3 regions of the Devosia salina genome follow, and region 2 is predicted to be linked to each of the others. Evidence: riboswitches for the same ligand, from Rfam matches in the RefSeq annotation. Region 2 holds a riboswitch; each other region holds the start of a gene.
What was found. Region 2 has a riboswitch for FMN ahead of ribD (bifunctional diaminohydroxyphosphoribosylaminopyrimidine deaminase/5-amino-6-(5-phosphoribosylamino)uracil reductase RibD). Riboswitches for the same ligand answer to the same signal wherever they lie in the genome.
Positions count from the first base shown of each region.

Region 1 (5,608 bases), 160 kb from region 2:
ACAATCGTATCTGGGTCCGTGCCATCGGTCAGGCCGTTCGCGACGACACAGGCACCATCGTTGCCGTCGAGGGCGCCTTCCAGGACATTACCCACCTCGTCTCCATGCACAACGAAGCCGATGCCCTAGCCCGTCGGCTGCGCCAGACGCTCGAAAACATCAGCGATGCCTTTTTCCTGCTCGATCGGGAATGGCGGTTTTCCTTCCTCAATCCCCAGGCCGAGGCTTTGCTGGGGCGCCGACGGGGAGAGTTAGAAGGGTGCAACATCTGGGGCGAATTCCCCCAGGCGATCGGGAGCCAGTTCGATACCTGCTATCGAGAAGCGGTTCAGAATGGCCTGGCAGTCCGGTTCCAGGAATATTACCCACCGCTGGAAGCCTGGTTCGATGTCGACGCCTACCCGACGCCAGAGGGGCTCGCCGTCTATTTCCGCGACATATCGCGGCGCAAGCGGGCCGAAGAACACGTCCGGATCAGCAACGAGCGGTTTCTGCTTGTGGCGCAGGCCACCAATGATGTGATCTGGGACTGGGACCTGGTCGGCAACACCCTGTGGTGGAATGAGAACTTCAAGACGCTGTTCGGCTATGACCCTGACGAGGTGGAGCCAGGTCCCGGGTCTTGGATGAACCGCATCCATCCCGAAGACGCCGACCGGGTGATCGAGAGCATTCATGCGGTTATCAACGGCACAGAGAAAACCTGGGTCAGTGAGTACCGCTTCCTGCATAGCGACGGGCACGCGCTCAGCATCATCGACCGCGGCTCGGTCATCCGCGACGAAAGCGGCAAGGCGGTACGGATGGTGGGCAGCATGCTCGATGTGTCAGCCCAGCGTGAGCTCGAGGGCCGCTTGCGGCAGGCGCAAAAACTCGAAGCCATGGGCCAGCTCACAGGCGGTGTCGCGCATGACTTCAACAACCTCCTCACCGTCATCGCGGGCAGTGCCGAGCTGCTATGCGAGGCGCTTGAGAGCGGGCAGGAGTCGCGTCACCTCGCCGAAATGATTTCCACGGCCGCCCAAAGGGGAGCGGACCTGACAAGTCGCCTGCTGGCCTTTGGCCGCAAGCAGCCCCTGCAGCCGCAGCTGCTTGATTTGGGCAGCCTCATTGCCGGCATGCATACCATGCTGGTTCGGACATTGGGCGAGCACATTGATGTCGAGGTCGACCAGCCAGAAGGACTGTGGCCCGTCGAAATCGACCCGGCTCTGCTGGAAAGCGCCGTTCTCAATCTGGCCATCAACGCCCGCGACGCCATGAGCGATGGTGGGCGCCTGACGATTAGCATGGCCAACACGACGTTCGACACCAGTCAGGCGATAGCAGCCGATGTCGCGCCCGGACAGTATGTGGTTCTGGCGGTATCTGACACCGGCCACGGAATAGAACCGGAACTGCTGTCCAAAGTCTTTGAGCCCTTTTTCACCACAAAGGATGTTGGCAAGGGATCGGGCCTCGGTTTGAGCATGGTCTATGGCTTCGTCAAGCAATCGGGCGGTCACCTCCGCCTTCGCTCCGATGTGGGCCACGGAACCTCGGTCAGTCTGTATTTTTCTAGGGCCAATCAAAGCGTGGGCAAATGCCCGGAAAATCCAGCGCGTCAAGTGCCCGAAGGGGGCAACGAACTGATCCTGGTTGTCGAGGATGACGCCCTGGTCCGCCGTCACGTCTGCGGCCTGCTTGGAGGGCTGGGCTACCGCGTCCTGGAGGCGACCGCCGCGACCCCGGCCATGGAACTACTCGCGGCCAATCCCGACGTCACGCTGCTGTTCACCGATATCGTCATGCCCGGTGGCATGAATGGCGTCGACCTTGCGAAAAGAGCGCGGGTCTTGCGACCAGACCTCAAGGTCCTGTTCACGTCCGGCTATGCCGAGAACGCCGTCGAAACAGATGGGCGCCTTGATCCGGGCATCGATCTGCTCAGCAAGCCCTACAGTCGCGACCACCTGGCTGCCAGCCTGCGCAAAATCTTGCAGTAGAGCAAGAATCTGGTGTTACGGCGATGCTGATCCCGATCTTGCGCGTGTGCGCTCGGAGGTCCGCATCGACACTCGTGCCGGTTACGCCTTTGTGCCCACTTGATCTTGCGGCCCACGCTCCCTATTCAATGCGGATGAGTGTTCTCAGGGCGGGGTGAAATTCCCCACCGGCGGTAATTGTGTCTTTGCGCACATCAGCCCGCGAGCGCCCATCCTTCGGGGTGGGGTCAGCAGACCCGGTGTAATTCCGGGGCCGACGGTATAGTCCGGATGGAAGAGAACCGATGATCGTCGACGCGCGCTTTCCGTTCACCGGACAGCGCGTGCTTGTCGTCATTTGCCCTGGAACGCGTCTTTGGTGACGACGGGACGGGCATGGACGAAAGCGCAGTTTATCCCCATCCATATCTTCCGCCGCAGCCGATCCTGAGCGCCTTTGCGCGTGCCTTGGATCTGGCGCGGGCCCATGAGGGTGCGACGGCCCCCAATCCGCCGGTCGGCTGCATCTTGCTCGACGCTCTGGGACAGGAGTTGGCCAGCGGCGCACATCGGCGGGCGGGTCTGCTCCATGCCGAGGCCGAGGCCATCGCCCAGGCCCGTTCCGCAGGCCTTGCAGACAATATCGACAGCGTCGTGGTAACGCTCGAACCCTGCAACCACCACGGCCGCACGCCACCCTGCGCTGAGGCCATCTTGAGCACGGGGGCCCGTCACGTCTGGATTGCCTGCCGTGACCCCAATCCCAAGGTCGCGGGCGGAGGCGCCGAACGCCTGCGCGCAGCGGGACTCGATGTGCACTTCTTGTCCGATCTGCACCACCCCGAAGCCGCTGTGCTGCTTGGAGAAGCCAACCGGCTGCTCGCGCCATTCGCAAAACGCGTCCGGACCGGACTGCCTTTCATCACCATCAAGCAGGCCATTTCCGCATCGGGAAGCATGGTACCGGCCGCCGGGCGCAAGACCTTTACAAGCTCTTCCTCGCTGGACCTGGCCCATCGTCTGCGGCGCCGGGCCGATGCCGTCCTGACAGGCTCGGGGACAGTGCTGGCCGACAACCCTCTCTTTACCGTGCGGCGGGTGCCAGACCATCCGGAAAAGCAACGCATGTTGGCCATTCTGGACCGGCGCCGGCGGGTCACCGAGACCTATCTGGATGCTGCCCGAGAGCGCGGCTTTGCCCTGCACCTGGCCGATGACGTGCACCACGCCTTGGAAGCGATTGGCATGGCGGGCGGCATGGAAGTGCTGGTCGAAGCTGGTCCGACTCTGACCGCGCGTCTGCTCACAAGCGGCCTCTGGGACGAGCATGTCCTGATCGAACAGGCCGCCAATCCCGACGGGACCGACCGGGTAACCGTTCGGCACAACCCGGCTTCCCAAGCTTATTCACACGGAAAGGAAAAAGATGTTCTCGGGCATCATTGAAAAACGCGCACGCGTCTCTCTGGCCGCGCCCAATGGCGGCTCGCTGGAGATCGAACTTGAGAGCGGCTGGCCGGACTTGTCGCTGGGCGAGAGCATTGCAGTCAATGGCGTGTGCCTGACGGTCACCCAATTCGATGGCGCCGGCCGCGCCCGTTTCTTCATCAGCCCCGAAACGCTGGCGCGCACCAATCTGGGTGGCCTGGCCGTCGGCCAATACGCCAATCTGGAACGTGCGGTAACGCTCGACACGCGGCTTTCCGGACATCTGGTGCAGGGTCATGTCGACGGACTGGCGCGACTGGTGGAGCGGGTCGAGGCCGATGGCGCCTACAAGCATGTCTTTGTGCTGCCCGACGCCCTTGGACGCTATTGCGTCGAAAAAGGCTCCATCGCCCTCAATGGCATCAGCCTCACCATCAATGACCTAGACCAGCGGGACGGGGGCGTTGCCGTGCTGGTGACCATCATCCCCCACACCTGGGAGCACACCAATCTCAACACCCTCGCCATTGGCAACGATCTCAATGTCGAGGTCGACGTGATGGCCAAGTACGTGGAGCGCCTATGCCTGCCCTATCTCAAGCCCTGACCCAATTGCGCAATGGCGGCATGGTGATCCTGGTCGATGACGAAGATCGCGAAAATGAAGGCGATCTGGTCATTGCCGCCGAATTCGCCACCCCTGAAGCGATCAACTTCATGGCTCGGCATGGCCGTGGCCTGATCTGCCTGGCGCTCACCGGCGAACAGGTCGACCGGCTGGGCCTGCCCCAGATGGTGGCCGACAACCGGGCCCGCCGTTCCACCGCCTTCACCGTGTCCATCGAGGCCGTCGAGGGGATCACCACGGGCATTTCGGCGCATGACCGGGCCAGAACGGTTGCGGTTGCCGCCGATCCCGAAGTGCGGCCCGCCGATATCGCCTCGCCGGGGCATGTTTTTCCCCTGCGGGCCGCCGACAATGGCGTGTTGGCGCGCGATGGCCATACCGAAGGGGCGATCGACCTCATGCGACTGGCCGGACTGCGGCCCGCCGGCGTGATCTGCGAAATCATGCGGGACGACGGGCAGATGGCGCGGCGGCCCGATCTCGAGGTCTTTGCCCGGGAGCACAATCTTCCCATCCTCACCATAAGGGACATCATTGCCCATCGCCTCGCCAACGAGACCTGGGTGGACGAGGTGGCGCGGTCCGAATTACCGACGGCACACTCCCCCGTCCCGTTGGAGGTGTGCGCCTTCCGCAGCCGGTTGGACGGCACCGAGCATCTGGCACTGATCCGCAACCCCCTGGGGCGCACGCCGCTGGTTCGTTTGCATTCGGAGTGCCTGACCGGTGATGCACTGGGTTCGCTCAGATGCGATTGCGGACCGCAATTGCAAGAGGCCCTGCGCCAGATCGCCGCTGGTGATGGCGGCGCCCTCATTTATCTACGCGGGCAGGAAGGGCGTGGCATCGGCCTTGCCAACAAGATCCGCGCCTATGCCCTGCAGGACCAGGGCCACGACACGGTGGAGGCCAACACGGCTCTGGGTTTTGCACCCGATGCCCGCGACTATGGCATTGCCGGTCAGATCCTGCGCGCGCTGGGTATCGAAAGCCTGAGGCTCCTGTCGAACAATCCGGACAAGGCCTTGTCGCTCGAACAGTTCGGCATCGATGTCACCAAGCGCGTGCCGCTCGAAATCCCGGCCAATCCCCACAACTGGCGCTATCTCGCGACCAAGCGGGACAAGTTTGGCCACACCTTCACCCATCAGGAACATGAGAACCAGAATGTCTGAAACCACACATCGCCTTGCCCTTATCGTCAGCCAGTTCAATCCCGATGTCACCCACGGCCTGCGCGACGGTGCACTGGCCTATCTCGCCGAAAACGGCGTTTCGATTGCACCGGACCACGTCTATTCGGCGCCTGGCGCCTTCGAAATTCCACTCATCGCCAAGCGCCTGGCGCAATCAGGCTTCGACGGCGTGATTTGCCTCGGCTGCGTCATCAAGGGCGATACGGCCCATTTCGAATATATTAGCGAGGCCACTGCTCATGGCCTGATGCAGGCCGGGCTCGAAACCGGCAAGCCCATCACCTTCGGCATTTTGACCACCTATACGGACGAACAGGCCATCCTGCGCAGCCGCAAGGACGAGCACAACAAGGGCCGCGAAGCAGCCGCTGCCTGCCTGGAGTCCCTTCGAA
Region 1 is NZ_CP080590.1:2,620,186-2,625,793, reverse strand. It holds gene K1X15_RS12720 (hybrid sensor histidine kinase/response regulator) at 1-1,985, shown strand, start outside; FMN riboswitch at 2,122-2,271, shown strand; gene ribD (bifunctional diaminohydroxyphosphoribosylaminopyrimidine deaminase/5-amino-6-(5-phosphoribosylamino)uracil reductase RibD) at 2,313-3,410, shown strand; gene K1X15_RS12710 (riboflavin synthase) at 3,391-3,999, shown strand; gene ribB (3,4-dihydroxy-2-butanone-4-phosphate synthase) at 3,975-5,195, shown strand; gene ribH (6,7-dimethyl-8-ribityllumazine synthase) at 5,188-5,608, shown strand, end outside.
Region 1: it holds a riboswitch for FMN, as region 2 does, so the genes downstream of both, ribD (bifunctional diaminohydroxyphosphoribosylaminopyrimidine deaminase/5-amino-6-(5-phosphoribosylamino)uracil reductase RibD) here and ribD (bifunctional diaminohydroxyphosphoribosylaminopyrimidine deaminase/5-amino-6-(5-phosphoribosylamino)uracil reductase RibD) in region 2, are expected to answer to the same signal.

Region 2 (5,608 bases):
AGACCGGCTGATGGCAAAGGTGCCCGCCTTCGCGAAGGCCTTCGCCGGCCGCTGGCGCATCGTCGAGATGGATGTCTGGGACAACGACGTCCTCGATCTCGTCGAACAAGCGCACCTCACTTTTGAGGGCGCGGCCGGCGGCGAAATCGCCTTCGGCGCGCTCAAGGGCTTCCTCGACGTTCGCTATGGCGCCCGCGACGGCGCAGCCTGCGCCGAGTTCTCATGGCAGGGCTACGACGACAACGACCCAGCCTGCGGCCGCGGATGGGTCATCATCGGCACGGCGGGCCGCCTGGTTGGCCACTTCTTCATCCACAACGCCGATCACTCAGGCTTCGTCTGCGAACCCGACTGACTTCTTCAACAGCCTGCTAGACACCCTTTATCCCCAAGGCAGGCCTATTGGCCTACCGCTGTCCAAACCGAATGCAATTTTCTCTATATCGGCACGTTTGATTTAGCTGTTGCCGGTATCTGTCGAACGAACACGATCTGGAGTTGTTTCATATGATCCGCCTTCCCACTGTACTGCTTGCTATCAGCTTCCTGTCCGCACCTGTCTTTGCACAGGAAGAGCTGATCACTGACGAATGCGCGCCGACCACGCTGTTTCAAGCCTTTGGCCTTGAAGACGTAGAGGGCTGCGAACCCGACGGAAGCCTTGGCGACGAAGTCGCTGACGAAGAGGACACGGTTAGCGCCAACCCGGTGGCGACCGCTGCCAAACTGCCGGGCAACAATCGAGAAGCTGCACTGGCGCACGCGAACGACAAAAGCAACGGCGCAGTCGAGGCTGCTCACGAACGGCGCAACGACAATGAGGACCGCGGCAATTCCGGCAGTGAAAATGCTGGCGGAAAAGGGGGCGTGCGTCCCTAAGTCCGATAAGATATAGGATCAGCGAGCGTTGCATCGCTCCTTTTCCGAAGTTTTCCAGTTGGTCAGCGAGCTCCGGTGCCAGGTGGTACACCGGGGCTCGGCCCTTGCGAAGAACCGCCAATTCCCGCAATGAAAGCTCCGCTCAGGTCTGTGTTGCCTGAAAGCAGGAGAAAACCATGTCAAATACGCCTGACCTTCGTTGGAAGGTCGAGGGCATAGCCCTTATTGCTGCCTTCACCCTGACAGTGCCGCTGGCCAACTGGATGATTGGCAATGTTGGAACCGTCTGCGTTCCGGATGGCCCTTGTCTTGTGCCAGTGGCGCCCGGCCTCTTGGCGCCCAGCGGTGTGCTGGTGGCCGGCCTTGCATTTGTCCTCCGGGATTTTGTGCAACAGCGTCTTGGCGCAATCTGGGCCATCGCCGCCATCATCGCTGGTGCAGCCATCTCAGCCACGATAGCGCCGCCCGCCCTGGTGATTGCGTCGACCGCAGCATTTCTGGTGTCCGAACTGGCAGACATGGCGGTATTCACGCCCTTGCGGCGTCGCGGCTTGCTTCTCGCCGTGTTCACCTCGAGCATCGTCGGGCTCTTTGTGGATACGCTGATCTTTCTGCAACTGGCATTTGGCAGCACAGACTTGATGTGGGGTCAGGTTGTGGGCAAAGGCTGGATGGTGGTACTTGCGTTGCCGCTGCTTCATCTGTTGCAGACACGCCGCACGTCGGCGGCTCCCATTGAGGGAGCACAGGCATGAGCGAGCAGCATCTTGGCCTGAGCCAGCTTGGGCGCGACATTCCGGCACCCACTGACCCCACGACGGCCGTTTTGGAACGCGTGCCCAATCCTCACGAGGATACCGATTATCTGACCCGTTTCACCGCGCCTGAATTCACGTCAATTTGCCCGGTCACAGGTCAACCGGATTTTGCCCACCTGGTCATTGACTACGTTCCGGACAGGTGGCTGGTAGAGTCAAAATCCCTCAAGCTCTATTTGACGGCTTTCCGCAATCACGGGGCCTTCCATGAAGATTGCACAGTCGGGATCGGGCGTCGTTTGGTGGGCCTGCTCGAGCCGCGCTGGCTCAGAATTGCCGGCTACTGGTATCCGCGCGGCGGCATCCCGATTGACGTCTTCTGGCAGACCGGGACTCCGCCGAGCCATCTCTGGCTACCAGACACTGGCGTCCCCAGCTATCGCGGCCGTGGCTAGGTTCAGTTTGTTCGTGCGCCAACCAATGCGAGCGTGCAACTGAACTCGAGAATTGACTCGCAGGGCAGTCTCGCAACTTGAGGCTGCCCTGCGAGGTTTGGCAATATTACCAGACCCCACCGTCGTCCGCCGGCTCCTCAACCGGTTGTTCGATGGGCTCCGACACGGACCCACCGCCGGCATTGCCCACCTTGCGATCATTTCCCTGGTTTCCGTCAAAGCCGGAAATGCCGCTGTCATTGGTGTGGCTCTGGCCCGGACCTGCCATGTCAATCAAATCGACAGGAGCAGGCACGTCGCCAGAACCAATGGCCAATGCGGGGCTGGCGATCGCAATCGCCGCGACGACCGACAGCGCGGAAGACAGAAGAAGAGACTTTTTCATAAACACCCTCATAGGATTTCGGCTCAACAGGGCCGGTCTCGCAGTGTCTGGTCAGACTCACGTACGGTTCCTATTCGAACTGAATTGCTATTGAGATAACTTGCATGCACATGCCCGGGATAAGGGCACGTTGATGTGCCTTCTTGATCTGTTGCCGCCCTTGCTCTAAGTCAAATTGAAGCAGGTTACCTGCAAGTGTTCTCAGGGCGGGGTGGAATTCCCCACCGGCGGTAATTGTGTCTTTGCACACATCAGCCCGCGAGCGCCCATCCTTCGGGATGGGGTCAGCAGACCCGGTGTAATTCCGGGGCCGACGGTATAGTCCGGATGGAAGAGAACCGATGATTGTCGACGCGCGCTTTCCGTTCACCGGACAGCGCGTGCTTGTCGTCATTTGCCCTGGAACGCGTCTTTGGTGACGACGGGACGGGCATGGACGAAAGCGCAGTTTACCCCAATCCAGACTTTCCGCCGCAGCCGATCCTGCGCGCCTTTGCGCGTGCCTTGGATCTGGCGCGGGCCCATGAAGGCGCAACCGCGCCAAATCCGCCGGTCGGTTGCGTGCTGCTTGACGCCAATGGGCGGGAACTGGCTACCGGCGCACATCGGCGGGCAGGCATGCCTCATGCCGAGGCTGACGCCATCAACAAGGCTCGCGCCGCCGGGCTTGCCGATAAAATCGACAGTGTCGTGGTGACGCTCGAACCCTGCAATCACCACGGTCGCACGCCACCCTGCGCTGAGGCCATTCTGAGCACCGGCGCACGCCAGGTCTGGATTGCCTGCCGTGACCCGAATCCCAAGGTCACGGGCGGAGGCGCCGAACGCCTGCGCGCAGCGGGGCTCGATGTGCACTTCTTGTCCGGTCTGCACCACCCCGAAGCCGCTGTGCTGTTTGGAGAAGCCAACCGGCTGCTCGCGCCATTCGCAAAACGCGTCCGGACCGGACTGCCTTTCATCACCATCAAGCAGGCCATTTCCGCGTCGGGAAGCATGGTACCGGCTGCCGGGCGCAAGACCTTTACCAGCGCTGCATCGCTGGACCTGGCCCATCGTCTGCGGCGCCGGGCCGATGCCATCCTGACCGGCTCGGGGACAGTGCTGGCCGACAACCCTCTCTTTACCGTGCGGCGGGTGCCAGACCATCCGGAAAAGCAACGCATGCTGGCCATTCTGGACCGGCGCCGGCGGATCACCGAGACCTATCTGGATGCTGCCCGAGAGCGCGGCTTTGCCCTGCACCTGGCCGATGACGTGCACCACGCCTTGGAAGCGATTGGCATGGCGGGCGGCATGGAAGTGCTGGTCGAAGCTGGTCCGACCCTGACCGCGCATCTGCTCACAAGCGGCCTCTGGGACGAGCATGTCCTGATCGAACAGGCCGCCAATCCCGACGGGACCGACCGGGTAACCGTTCGGCACAACCCGGCTTCCCAAGCTTATTCACACGGAAAGGAAAAAGATGTTCTCGGGCATCATTGAAAAACGCGCACGCGTCTCTCTGGCCGCGCCCAATGGCGGCTCGCTGGAGATCGAACTTGAGAGCGGCTGGCCGGACTTGTCGCTGGGCGAGAGTATTGCAGTCAATGGCGTGTGCCTGACGGTCACCCAATTCGATGGCGCCGGCCGCGCCCGTTTCTTCATCAGCCCCGAAACGCTGGCGCGCACCAATCTGGGTGGCCTGGCCGTCGGACAATACGCCAATCTGGAACGTGCGGTAACGCTCGACACGCGGCTTTCCGGACATCTGGTGCAGGGTCATGTCGACGGACTGGCGCGACTGGTGGAGCGTGTCGAGGCCGATGGCGCCTACAAGCACGTCTTTGTGCTGCCCGACGCCCTTGGACGCTATTGCGTCGAAAAAGGCTCCATCGCCCTTAACGGCATCAGCCTCACCATCAACGGTCTCGAACGGCGGGACGGGGGCGTTGCCGTGCTGGTGACCATCATCCCACACACCTGGGACCACACCAATCTCAACACGCTCGCCATTGGCGACGATCTCAATGTCGAGGTCGACGTCATGGCCAAATATGTGGAGCGCCTATGTCTGCCCTATCTCAAGCCCTGACCCAATTGCGCAATGGCGGCATGGTGATCCTGGTCGATGACGAAGATCGCGAAAATGAAGGCGATCTGGTCATTGCCGCCGAATTCGCCACCCCTGAAGCAATCAACTTCATGGCCCGGTTCGGCCGCGGCCTGATCTGCCTAGCGCTCACCGGCGAACAGGTCGACCGGCTTGGCCTGCCCCCGATGGTGGCCAACAACCGGGCCCGCCGCTCGACCGCCTTTACCGTTTCCATCGAGGCCGTCGAGGGGATTACCACGGGCATTTCGGCGCATGACCGGTCCCGGACAATTCAGATTGCGACCGACCCCGGTGTCAGACCCGCCGATATTGCCTCGCCGGGCCATGTCTTTCCGCTGCGGGCCGCCGACAATGGCGTATTGGCGCGCGATGGCCATACCGAAGGGGCGATCGACCTGATGCGGCTGGCCGGACTGCGGCCCGCCGGGGTGATCTGCGAGGTTATGCGGGACGACGGACAAATGGCGCGACGGCCCGATCTCGAGGTCTTTGCCCGGGAACACAAGCTGCCCATCCTCACCATAAGGGACATCATCGCCCATCGCCTCGCCAACGAGACTCTGGTGGATGAAGTGGCGCGCTCCGAATTGCCCACCGAACACTCCCCGGTTCCCCTGGAGGTCCGCGCTTTCCGCAGCCGGTTGGACGGCACCGAGCATCTGGCGCTGATCCGCAATCCTGTGGGGCGCACGCCGCTGGTTCGTTTGCATTCGGAGTGCCTGACCGGTGATGCACTGGGTTCGCTCAGATGCGATTGCGGACCGCAATTGCAGGAGGCCCTGCGCCAGATCGCCACTGGTGATGGCGGCGCCCTCATTTATCTGCGCGGGCAGGAAGGGCGTGGCATCGGCCTTGCCAACAAGATCCGCGCCTATGCCCTGCAGGACCAGGGGCACGACACGGTGGAAGCCAATGAGGCCCTTGGGTTTGCGCCCGATGCCCGCGACTATGGCATGGCCGGGCAGATCCTGCGCGCGCTCGGCATCGAACGCCTGCGGCTCCTGTCGAACAATCCGGACAAGGCCTTGTCGCTCGAACA
Region 2 is NZ_CP080590.1:2,778,892-2,784,499, forward strand. It holds gene K1X15_RS13540 (IS5 family transposase) at 1-11, shown strand, start outside; gene K1X15_RS13545 (hypothetical protein) at 11-355, shown strand; gene K1X15_RS13550 (hypothetical protein) at 508-879, shown strand; gene K1X15_RS13555 (VUT family protein) at 1,056-1,634, shown strand; gene queF (preQ(1) synthase) at 1,631-2,092, shown strand; gene K1X15_RS13565 (hypothetical protein) at 2,199-2,477, opposite strand; FMN riboswitch at 2,671-2,820, shown strand; gene ribD (bifunctional diaminohydroxyphosphoribosylaminopyrimidine deaminase/5-amino-6-(5-phosphoribosylamino)uracil reductase RibD) at 2,862-3,959, shown strand; gene K1X15_RS13575 (riboflavin synthase) at 3,940-4,548, shown strand; gene ribB (3,4-dihydroxy-2-butanone-4-phosphate synthase) at 4,524-5,608, shown strand, end outside.

Region 3 (5,608 bases), 1.5 Mb from region 2:
CCCATCTGCTCGTCGCCCACACGCGTGATCAAAGCCGACTTGAGGCCCAGTCGTGCCGTGCCGACGGCGATGTTGGTGGGGCAGCCGCCGACCGACTTGGCGAAGCTGCCAACGTCCTCGAGGCGCGTCCCGATTTGCTGGCCGTAGAGGTCCACGGAGGCGCGACCAATCGTGATCACGTCCAGCTTGTTGTCTTTGGTGTTTTCATAGCCTGGGGCCAAAGCCTGCTCCTCCTCCGGGCTGCGAACTGTCACGGAGAATGAAACACAGGTTCTGATTTCATTCAATATGGAATGTTCGTTCCAAACGAGAATCCGCAGCATTTGATCCGGGCGTCACCGCGCCTAGATCTGCCGGCGGCGCTCCGCAACGCAGACGGTAAGCGCTGTGGCCAAAGCCAGGCTGGCGGAAAGGGAGCGGAAGCCCGCGTGATCCGCCTCGATCAGTTCGAACCACTCGGTGGCACAGGCCGCCAGCGGCGACAGGGCGGAATCGGTGAGCGCGACAACGGGAACCCCCCGCTCTGAAAGGCTCTGCGCCTGCACCACGCTCTCCGCTGCATAGGGCGAGAAGCTGACCGCGATGGCCGCGTCAACGGGTGATGCCAGGGTGAGGATGTCGTCATCATTGCCGATGGCCGAACTGACCACCTGGCAACTCACCTTGAGCTTGCCAAAGGCATAAGCCATTGAGCTGATGATGGGAAAGCTGCGACGTCGGGCAATGAGGTAGATGGTGTCGGCCTTTGCCAAGAGGGCAACGGCTCTTTCGAACTGATCCGCATCGATGGTGGCGGTCAGCGCCTCCAGACTCTGATGGGCCGCCGCGATGAAACCCTTGAGGATGGTGCTGCTTTCCGCCTCTTCGGCCCCGCTTTCCTCGATCTGCCGGAGCCGGTCTTCGTAGGATGAGTTCCGCCCCTTGAGCCGGGCTCGAAACAGATGCTGCAGGCCGGAGAAGCCATCGAAACCGAAGTTCTGAGCAAACCGCACCAGCGTGGACGGCTGCACCTGCGCCGCCTGCGCTATGCTGGCCGTGGTGCCGAAGGCGATTTCGTCCGGATGCTCCAGCGCATAGGCGCCGACCTGCATGAGCCGCTTGGGCAGTGTGGTTCGCTGCGCCATGATTGCGGCACGAAGGGCTTCGAAATCCTCTGGGGCAACAATAGGCGGCGCGGACATGGCGGCTTCCCGTGGAATGGACGTTCCATATCTGGAATGAATCGCGCCTCACGGCAAGAAAAAGGGCAGAACGGAACCCGTCCTGCCCTTGAACTGCGATGCTGGAACCTGTCAGGCGGGCTGCAGGCGGCTCGGTGCGCCACGGTTCTCCACCCAGTAGATGAAGGCTGACGCAGCCACGATCAGCGCCGCACCGACCCAGAACCACTGCGATGGCACCTGGCCCAGGGCAATCCAGCCCACCAGGCCACTCAGTGGCACCTTGAGGTCGCCAAAGGGCTGCAGATAGGTCGCGTCCGCAACCTTATAGGCGAAGGCCAGCAGATATTGCGCGACAGCCGTCAGGGCGCCGAGCAGCAACAACAGCCAGAGGCCGGTGCCATCGGGCAGTGCAAACGGGAAACCCGGCGCCATACCCATGGGCAGGATGCCAGAAAGGGCATTGGCCACGAGGAGAATGGCAAGATGATTGGGCGTCATCAGGACCAGCAGCGAGATGGTCATGGTTTCAGGGCTCTCGCCTTTGCGGGCCAGATACTTGGTCAGCACATCGGTGCCGGCCCAGAGCGCAGCGGCAGTGATCGGGATCAGCGCCTGCCAGCCAAGGCTTTCAGTTCCGACGCCCGAGACGATGATGGCTCCCACAAAGCCGATAATGGAGGCAGCAAGGCGTGCCGAGGACACCCTCTCACCCAGGAACAGGGCGGAGCCAAGAATGATGAAGAGCGGGCCGGTGGCCAGAAGGGTCACCATCTGCCAGATCGGCACGCCAGAGGCGAAGCCATAGACGAAGACATGGACGCCGAGGGCCGAGACGAAGGCCCGGATCTCGTGGGCGACCGGGCGCCTGGTCCGCAGGTTTGAGAGGCCGATCCTGAGGATCAGGGGCAGCGCCAGGATAGAGGCGATCACGTACTGCCAGAAGGCCATACCTGTCGAACTCATGCCAAAGCCGCCCCATTCGGCGGGCGTCGGCAGAACCGACTGGAGAACATTGGTGCCTGCAAACACGATGCTGGCCACCACCATGAAGGCGGCGCCCGACGTTGCGGCGCTGTTGGAAGTCGAGGAAATCTGGCTCATCTGTCGTCCTTTCCGTAACCAGTTTCCTCAGGGTTACGGGAGGCGACATGCCGAAAATGGCGCAGCCAAATAGCCACGCGCGCCGGCAAAGGCGCTTTGTCCCGTTCTCTTTCATCCGGACTGTGACCGTCGGCTCCGGATTTACACCGGATCTGCTGACCTCCCGATGGTCGGGAGCGCTCGCGGGCTTGGCATGTCTGCCTTTACCGCCGGTGGGGAATTTCACCCCGCCCTGAGAACAATGCAGGCAAGCCTGCAGGGGCTTAGATAGGCCAGTTGGCCGGGTCTGACAAGCACGCACAGGGGTGATACCGGTTCTGCCCAAAATTTGAGCGAAATCGGATTGCATTCCGCCCCGGCTCTAATTAAACAAGTGGTATCTTGTTTAATAAGGCACCCGTCATGTCTGAAACCGTGGAAGGCCGCTGGGCCGAAATTTTCGGCCCCCGCTATCTGGCTGTCACAACCATTCTTGCCCTGGGCGTGTCCCTGTTCGCATTCAATGCGTTCTTCACTTCGGCGGCTCTGCCCTCGGCCGTACAGGAGCTGGGCGGCATCGAGGTCATTTCCTGGGCGACCACGCTCTATCTGGTCTTTGCCATTGTCGGTGGCGCGGCCGCAGCCCTGTTCAAGCGTCGGCTGGGATCGCGTGGCTCGCTGCTGGGCCTGGCGGGGGTGTTCCTAGTGGGCACGCTGATCGCCGCGACCGCCGGAGACATGTCGCAGGTGCTGGTGGGCCGGGCGATACAGGGGTTCGGCGAGGGCGTTGTTGCCGCGCTCTGTTTTGCGCTCATCCCTGAGCTGTTCCCCAGCCGACTGGTGCCCAAGGTGTTCGGAATGCAGGCCATGGTCTGGGCCATTGCGGCCTTTGGCGGCCCGGCCGGGGCAGGGGCGCTTACGGAGCTGATTTCCTGGCGCGCTGCCTTTCTCGTCAATGTCCCGCTGGTGCTGATCTTCGGCACCATGGTGCTCCTTGTCGTGCCGCAGGGTGAAAGGGTGACCCAGAGCAGCGGCTTCCCGGGCTTGCGGCTGGTGACGATCGGCGGCGGGACCATGCTGGTGGCGTTGGCCGCCATCGCACCGCCAATGCAGGCGGGACTGCTGCTCGCCGTCGCGGCCGTTGCCCTCATCATGGCGGTGTGGCTCGACCGGCGGAGCATCGAGCGACTGATGCCGCCTGATGCCTTTTCCCTGCGTTCAGCGGTGGGGTCCGGGCTTTGGATGTTCCTGCTCATGCCGATCGCCGGCGCGGCCACGGGTGTCTATCTGGTGCTGCTGTTGCAGCAATTGTGGGGATACGGCCCGACCCAGGCGGCAATCATCGGGGCGGTGATGGCCATCGGCTGGAGCCTGTCTTCCGTGACGGTTGCCAATGTGCGCAGGCGGTCCACCCGACGTATCCTCATCCGCCTTGGGCCTGTGCTGCTTGCGCTGGGGCTGGTTGGCGTATTTGCCGGGCTCCAGCTGACCCAGCCGGTCATTCTGATTGTTGCACAGCTGGCCATTGGCATGGGCTTCGGCATTTCCAATGGCTACACCATGCTCACCATCATGGAGGCCAGCAGCGATGCTGAGCGTGACCGCACCTCGGCACTGCTTCCCACGACCCAGTCGGCAGGCAATGCCCTCGGCGCCGCCCTGGCCGGTGTCGCTGCCAACGCGGCCGGCTATGCCCAGGCCACCGACAACGCGGCGATCCTGCTCGCCATCGTGCCGCTTTTCGTTGTCGCGGTGGTGTTTGCGGGGCTGGCATTCCTCGCCGCGCTCCGCATGGTGCATCTGGCAAAAAGTACGCCGATTGCGGCCTTTGCCAGCGAATAGAAACTGAAAGGCCCCGGATCGCTCCGGGGCCTTCTCATTTCGATCAGCCTTGTTCCAGCCAGCGCACCTGTTCCGGCGTCAGCTTGATCTCGAAGGCCTTGAGGCTGTCTTCCAGCTCCACCAGCCGGCGCGGGCCGATCAGCGGCACGCTGGGGAAGGGCTGGGCCAGCACATAGGCCAGGGCGATGTGGATCGGCGAGTGGCCGAGCTGCTTGCCCAGTTCGATCGCGCGGTCGCGTCGCCCAAAATTCTGGTCATTGTACCAGCAGCGCACCAGTTCCTCATTGTCGCGCTTGTCCCGACCGGCAAGGTCGGTGAAGAAGCCGCGCGCCTGGCTCGACCAGGAGAAGTTCGTTACCTGCCGGTCGACCAGCCACTGTTTGAAATCCGGTGTCGCCGCGGTTACGCATCCGGCCCAGATCGGGTCGAGCATTTCGGCCAGCGCAAAGTTGTTGGAGAGCGCCTGCGGCTTGGTCTTTCCCGTCCTTTCGGCATAGGCGATCGCTTCGTCCATGCGTTCCTTGGTCCAGTTCGACCCGCCGAACGGCCCGCGAATACGGCCCGCCTTCACCTCTGCATCCATGGCATCGACGAACTCGCCCACCGGCACGTCGGTGTTGTCGCGATGCATGAAATAGATGTCGACATAATCAGTCTGGAGACGGTCCAGAGACTGGGTCAACTGCTTGCCGATGACATCGGGATAGACCAGCGGGGAATGGGCGCCCTTGCCGATCACCACGGCCTGTTCGCGCACGCCGCTTCTCTTCTGCCACATGCCGAAGAGCTTTTCGGTATAGCCGCCGCCATAGATGAAGGCGGTGTCGAAGATATTGCCGCCGCGCTCCCAGAAGGCATCGAGCAGGATGGCGCCGGACGAGAAGGTCTTGAAGTCCTCAAAGCCGAGCGCGACCGCCGATGCCTGCTTGGCAAGGCCGGGAATGGAGCGCTTGGGAATGATGCCGGTATTGGGACCCAAAATGCGATTGTCCAGGGTCCGGGTCCGCACCTGCGGCGTTTCGATCGAGAATTCCACGCCCGCATCGGCGCGCCATTTGTCGAGCACGCGCAGATTGCCCAGCGTATCGCCCCAGCTCATGCCGGGGGCGTCGAATTCCTGCTTGCCCGCAAGGATCGCCTGCGACGCCGCCTCGGCCTCGAAGGCATAGACATGGGCGGTTTCGTTGACGCTGATCGTCTCGGTCTTCCCGCCCTTGATGATGTCGATGCGCCCGAGACCCTGGTCGCGATTGCCGCCGGCGAACCAGAAGTCCGGCACCTCGATCCGGCCTTCCGACCCGTGGATACGCAGGACATTGTCGAGGTTGGCCATCACGGCGCAACTGACCTGCGCCACGATGCCGTTCTCGAAGGTTAGCGTGGCCGCGGCCCAGTCGTCGGTGCCCTCGGCATTGAGATTGGCCGTACCCGCGACCTTGACCGGATCGGCATAGTCCTTGCCCACGGACACACCGGCGATCAGCCGCGCCATCGAGACGGGATAGCAGCCGACGTCCATGATG
Region 3 is NZ_CP080590.1:1,316,648-1,322,255, forward strand. It holds gene K1X15_RS06265 (bifunctional 5-dehydro-2-deoxygluconokinase/5-dehydro-2-deoxyphosphogluconate aldolase) at 1-221, opposite strand, end outside; gene K1X15_RS06270 (MurR/RpiR family transcriptional regulator) at 345-1,181, opposite strand; gene K1X15_RS06275 (DMT family transporter) at 1,293-2,264, opposite strand; FMN riboswitch at 2,364-2,508, opposite strand; gene K1X15_RS06280 (MFS transporter) at 2,667-4,085, shown strand; gene K1X15_RS06285 (aldo/keto reductase) at 4,129-5,608, opposite strand, start outside.
Region 3: it holds a riboswitch for FMN, as region 2 does, so the genes downstream of both, K1X15_RS06275 (DMT family transporter) here and ribD (bifunctional diaminohydroxyphosphoribosylaminopyrimidine deaminase/5-amino-6-(5-phosphoribosylamino)uracil reductase RibD) in region 2, are expected to answer to the same signal.